Regions from separate parts of the Pseudovibrio sp. Ad46 genome, predicted to be linked through region 2. Evidence: riboswitches for the same ligand, from Rfam matches in the RefSeq annotation. Region 2 holds a riboswitch; the other holds the start of a gene.

Region 1 (3,112 bases), on a different contig from region 2:
GGAAGCTGCTCGTGAGTCTCTCGGGTTGGGGCGGTCTAAAACCACCCCAGCTCCAAGTGCTCCAAAACCTGCAGCTCCAGAAATCTCTGCTGCATCTTCACCTGCTGGCGATACGCCTAAGGCAGGTACAAAGGCCGATACTCCAGCGCGCGATGAGCCAAAAGCACCTGCTGCTAAAGCAGACGTGTTTAAAGAGGCGGTTCGTGCCGCGCAGGATCTCGGCAACGCCGCTCATCAGGCCAATCAGATGGCGCGTGATCAGCTGCCTGAATCTGCCAGCGAGCGCAAAGAGCCTGACCTTGGCTCTATGGATGACAAAGAGACGGGTGAACCTGCTGCGTCTCTGCCAACCAAAGGTGCTGTTGAGACGAGCGCAGAAGAGCGCTCCTGGGTGCCGGGTGAGGCACGTCGCACTAAGCTGGAAACAAAAGGTAAGTCGCGTCCTGAGATCGATGAGCCTGCCAAGGTTAAGCCAAAGACGAGCCGTAAACCTGCTTCCTCCCGCAAGCCAGCCGTTGCGCAGCGCGTTGGTGATGCGATTGAGCAGGAAGAAGGGCTGAAGCCTTCCAACACATCGGGTATTGTCGGCATCATTGTGGTCATACTGATAATCTTGGGCGTTACCGCAGGTGTCTATAGTCTGCGCGATGTTATTCTCTCTTTGGTTCTTCCAGTTGAAACCGGTGAGACTGTTGCGCCAGAGAGCGCACCTTCGAATGAAGATGAGCCGCTTCGGGTTCAGCCGGAACGCACGCCGAAGAAGAACACTGACCGCTTGTTGCCATCTGATGAAGGGGCAAAGGTTTCTCCGGATGCGACACGGGTTCAGACGACCCGGATTACCCGGAATTCATCCAGCGCTGCGCCAACCGAGACAACAACTGAGCCTCCAGTCGTGCGTGTGGTTGAAACTCCAGCAGCACCGGCAGAAGACACATCTTCTGAGCAGGTTTTGCCGGTGACGGAACCTGCTCAGCAAAGTACTGCAGTTGAGACCAATTCTGTTCCGCCAGCTGAAACCATTGGAACGGAAGCTGCGGTTTCTCCTGTTGCACAACAGAGCATACTTTACGAAGAGGCTTTGACGCCGGGTGCAGCAGGTTCTGCATCACGCGGGAACGTTGTTTGGTCATTGGATGAAGCTAATGGCGATTCTGTCATCAAGGCTGTTGCTACGCTGCCATCTCGTAACTTCTCTGTTGAGATGACGTTGAAGCCGAATAGCGATCAATCTTTGCCAGCCAGCCATCTGCTTGAGCTGAACTTCATCTTCCCAGAAGGGTTTGATGGCAAAGGTGTTGAGAAGGTGCCTGGCCTGATCCTGAAGAAGACAGAGTCCGAAGCAGGTGACCCGCTTGATGGTGCTGCCGTGAAGGTTTCTGACACTCTCTTCTGGATTGCGCTGTCTGACAGTGATGATGAAAAAGCGAAGAACCTGAAGCGTCTTGCTGAGCGTGAGTGGATTGATGTTCCACTGCTGTACAACAGCGGTCGCCGTGCAATGTTGACCTTTGAAAAAGGCACAACCGGCAACAAAGTTATCGCACAGGCAATCAAGAGCTGGAAGTAATCTAGTTTCAGCTGTTTAGCTTAGATTTCAAAGGCCTTGGCTCTCTTTGGGCTGAGGCCTTTTTCATTATGCAGTCGTCCATCAGAGTAAAATCTGCTTGCATCCTTCAGCAGAAACGCGCATGTTCCTTGCTATTCCGAGGGGTGCTTTTCTTTCGAAAAGCTGAGATTGCGATGAGCTAAACCCTTTGAACCTGATCCGGGTAATGCCGGCGAAGGGACGGGACCTGAGCCATTCTTCCCGGATCTCCATGTTTGCATTTTGCTGTAACGGGAGCTCCTGTGCTGAAAACATCCCAGAGAGCTAATGTAGCTCCGTTCTTCCGCCTGTTTGTGATGCCCAATACCATTGTTGGGAGTCTGCATGCTGAAGCGAGCTTTGAAACGAATTCTCCGAAGTCTTTTCGGGATTTTGCTTTTTATCGCCATTTGGGAAAGTGTGGTTCGGATTGGAGAGTTTCCTCCGTTTCTCTTGCCAGGTCCGGCGGCGGTTTTTTCCGCTTTTCTCAATCAGGGCGTCTTTCTGCTGCATCATGCAGGCATTACCGCTTGGGAGACTGTTCTCGGTTTTCTCTTTGGTGTGAGCGCTGGAGCTTCGCTGGCTGTTTTGCTGGCAGTGTCTCCTCGGATACGCCTGTTTCTGCTGCCTCCGATTGCAGCGACCCAATCTCTTCCTGTGTTTGCAATTGCACCGCTTCTGGTGCTGTGGTTCGGCTTTGGGCTCGCCTCCAAGGTTGTGATGGCCGTGATTGTGATCTTCTTTTCTGTGACCTCGACCTTCTTCGATGGTTTGCGCAGGACTGATCAATCACTGCTCGACCTTGGCAAGCTGCACGGTCTGAACCGCTGGCAAACACTTCGCTACATTCGCATTCCAGCCGCCTTGCCATCTCTGGCTTCTGGTATGCGCATTGCAGCGGTGTTCGCTCCTATTGGGGCGGTGGTTGGAGAGTGGGTTGGTGCAAAAGGGGGACTAGCTTTCATCATGTTGCAATCCAATGCACGCATGCAAACAGCGACGATGTTTGCGGCGTTGATTTTGCTTGCGGTGATGGTGTTGAGCCTGAGGGCAGTTGTTGAGTTCGCCACTTCTCGGATGATCTATTGGCAGAAAGAGATCTAGGTCTCAGAGTATGAGGACGTAACCTTATGAAAAAACTAGGTATGCTGTTTGGTGCGGCAATGCTTGCGAGCACGCTTCAAGTGCAAGCAGCGGACAAGCTGACTGTGTTGCTGGATTGGTTTGCGAATCCAGACCATGCACCAATCGTGGTTGCCAAGGCACGGGGTTTCTTTGAAAATGAGGGCCTTGATGTTGAGCTGATTGAGCCTGCTGATCCTTCCATGCCACCAAAGCTTGTTGCAGCAGGGCAGGGTGATATTGCGGTTTCCTATCAGCAGACGTTGCACCCTCAGATTGATGAGGGCATGCCGTTGATGCGGATCGGGACGCTGGTCTCTACACCTCTGAACACGCTAATTGTTTTGGAAAACGGACCGATCAAGGAGATTGCAGACCTGAAAGGCAAGCGTATTGGTTATT
Region 2 (3,112 bases):
TCTGGGGTCCGGAGATCGACACCTATTGGGGATCTGAGAAAGAATGGCTTGCGCGCAGTGAAGAGCGCTATGACGATCTGGATGACCCTTCAACGCTCGAAAACCCGCTTGCAGCAACCCATATGGGTTTGATCTACGTGAACCCGGAAGGCGTGAATGGCGTTCCCGGTCCGCAAAAAACAGCTGATCAGATCCGCGAAACCTTTGCTCGTATGGCAATGAATGACGAGGAAACTGCTGCGCTGACGTGCGGTGGTCACACCGTTGGTAAAACCCATGGACGCGGTGCCGTCGATAACATCGGTGTCGCACCGGAAGCCGCTGGTCTTGAAGAGCAGGGCTTTGGCTGGTCTAACCCCGGACAGGATGGCAAGGCAACGAATGCCTTCACCTCTGGCATCGAGGGGGCGTGGACCACACACCCAACCACGTTCGATATGGGCTTTTTCGATATGCTGTTCGGCCATGAATGGGAGCAGGTAAAATCTCCCGCTGGCGCGTGGCAATGGGAACCCGTCTCCATCAAGGAAGAAGACAAGCCTATCGATCCAACCGACCCGTCCGTTCGTCATAATCCAATCATGACTGATGCGGATATGGCAATGAAGGTTGATCCGATCTACAACGAATACTGTCAGAAGTTCATCGCAGATCCTGAATATTTCAGAGATACCTTTGCACGTGCGTGGTTCAAGTTGACCCACCGCGACATGGGACCGAAGGCAAACTATCTTGGCCCGGATGTACCGAAAGAAGAGCTCATCTGGCAGGATCCTGTTCCAGCAGGCAGCACCAACTATGATGTTGCTGCTGTGAAAGCAAAAATCTCAGCAAGTGGTTTGAGCAATGAAGATCTGATCAAAACCGCCTGGGACAGCGCACGTACCTATCGCGGTTCTGATATGCGCGGTGGTGCCAACGGTGCTCGCATCCGCCTTGCTCCCCAAAAGGATTGGGTTGGCAATGAGCCAGACCGGCTTGCCAAAGTTCTGGCTGTGCTTGAACCAATTGCAGCGCAGACAGGAGCCTCAGTCGCAGATGTGATCGTGCTGGCAGGCAACGTTGGTGTAGAAAATGCCATCAAGGCAGCTGGTTTCAACGTGGAAGTTCCATTTGCTTCTGGTCGCGGTGATGCAACAGATGCGATGACAGACGCGACATCCTTCTCTGTATTGGAGCCTATTTCTGATGGCTTCCGTAACTGGCAGAAGCAAGAGTACGCTGTTAGCCCGGAAGAGATGATGCTGGATCGTGCTCAGCTCCTCCGTCTCACTGGCTGGGAAATGACTGCACTTGTTGGTGGCCTGCGCGTTCTTGGTGCCAATTATGGCGGTTCAAAGCATGGTGTCTTCACGGACCGCGAAGGTCAGCTGACAACGGACTTCTTCGTCAACCTGACCGATATGGACAACAGCTGGCATCCACTCAAAGATGGCACCTATGAGATCCGCGACCGCAAATCTGGCAAGCCTAAGTGGACTGCAACCAGTGCTGACCTTGTGTTTGGCTCCAATTCAGTCCTGCGCGCTTATGCTGAAGTGTATGCTCAGGATGACAACCACGAAAAGTTCGTTCGCGACTTCGTGGCAACATGGACCAAGGTCATGAACGCCGACCGCTTCGACCTGACAGCCTAATAAATGCGACCAGTCCGGGCAGGGAACTGCCCGGGCTTCTTCTTGCAACTCCCTACAGGTGCCCTCTCCATCCCAGCTATATCCAGTTGCGCTTCTGTGTTTTTCCGGTTAAGAACCGCTTGACCTCGGGGTGCGCGTATTTGTCGTGCTGAGATGCTTTAGTGGCGAACCCGTTGAACCTGAACCGGCTAGAACCGGCGGAGGGAAGGGTACCGGTTTCACCCATCCTTGCCCTCTCGCCGCAATGGAGGATGACTTGAAACATCTGTTAATTGCTGCGGGATTACTCACTGCAACATCAGCGATGGCTGCTGAGAAGCCTCAACTGACAGTTTACACATACGACAGCTTCGTTTCTGACTGGGGCCCAGGCCCAAAAGTGGAAGAAGCGTTTGAGGCTGTATGTGACTGTGACCTAAAACTTGTTGGCGTCGAAGATGGCGCAGCACTGCTTTCCCGCATTCGTCTTGAAGGTAAAAACTCAGATGCCGATGTGGTGCTGGGTCTGGACACCAATCTGGTAGAGACCGCCAAGAAAACTGGCTTGTTTGCACCACACGCTGTTGAAGCCCAATATACACTGCCAGTGGAGTGGGCTGACGAAACCTTTGTGCCGTACGATTGGGGCTACTTTGCCTTCGTACACAAGGCTGGCGAAACCGTACCAACCAACTTCCGCGAGCTTGCGAAGAGTGATGCCAAGATCCTTATTCAGGATCCACGCTCCTCTACCCCCGGCCTCGGGCTGTTGCTTTGGGTGAAAGCGGCTTACGGAGACGAAGCTGCTGATGTTTGGGCGGATCTTTCCGATAACATCGTGACGGTTACAAAAGGCTGGTCTGAAGCCTACGGTCTTTTCCTTGATGGGGAAGCGGACATGGTGCTCAGTTACACCACGTCTCCGGCTTACCACCTGATTGCCGAGGAAGATAACAGCAAGACCACTGCCGCGTTTGAAGAAGGCCATTACATGCAGGTTGAAGTAGCGGCAAAGCTTGCCGGGACTGATCAGCCAGAGTTGGCAGACAAGTTCCTGAACTTCATGGTTTCAGATGCTTTCCAGACAATCATTCCAACAACCAACTGGATGTATCCAGCTGTGACCCCAAAAGGTGGCTTGCCTGCGGGCTTTGACACACTGCAGGTGCCTGAAAAAGCTTTGTTCTTTAAGCCTGAAGAAGCTGCTGCTGCAAGACGTGAGGCTCTGCCGGAATGGCTAGAAGCGCTCAGCCAGTAAGTTCGCTTCCCGGTGTTGCCGCGGCATTTCTTGTCGCGGCACTCATACTTGGCACGTTGGCCGCGGTTGCTCTGCGAACCGAAGCGGGTCACGGCTTTTCCTCTTCCGATTGGGCCGCTCTCAAGTTTACGCTTACGCAGGCTGTGCTTTCTGCCGTGATCAGTGTTGCACTGGCTGTGCCGGTTGCGCGCGCGCTGGCGCGACGGCGGTTTCCGGGCCGCAGTTTGCTTATTGCCCT

What was found. Region 2 has a riboswitch for thiamine pyrophosphate ahead of thiB (thiamine ABC transporter substrate binding subunit). Riboswitches for the same ligand answer to the same signal wherever they lie in the genome.
Region 1: linked by a shared signal. The riboswitch ahead of PsAD46_RS25500 (ABC transporter permease) and the one ahead of thiB (thiamine ABC transporter substrate binding subunit) in region 2 are both predicted to bind thiamine pyrophosphate.

Annotation. Positions count from the first base shown of each region.
Region 1 covers NZ_LMCG01000081.1:45,957-49,068, reverse strand. Annotated here, with positions in the region: gene PsAD46_RS25505 (hypothetical protein) at 1-1,570, shown strand, start outside; TPP riboswitch at 1,700-1,807, shown strand; gene PsAD46_RS25500 (ABC transporter permease) at 1,934-2,692, shown strand; gene PsAD46_RS25495 (ABC transporter substrate-binding protein) at 2,719-3,112, shown strand, end outside.
Region 2 covers NZ_LMCG01000041.1:39,141-42,252, forward strand. Annotated here, with positions in the region: gene katG (catalase/peroxidase HPI) at 1-1,637, shown strand, start outside; TPP riboswitch at 1,754-1,860, shown strand; gene thiB (thiamine ABC transporter substrate binding subunit) at 1,894-2,874, shown strand; gene PsAD46_RS09395 (ABC transporter permease subunit) at 2,850-3,112, shown strand, end outside.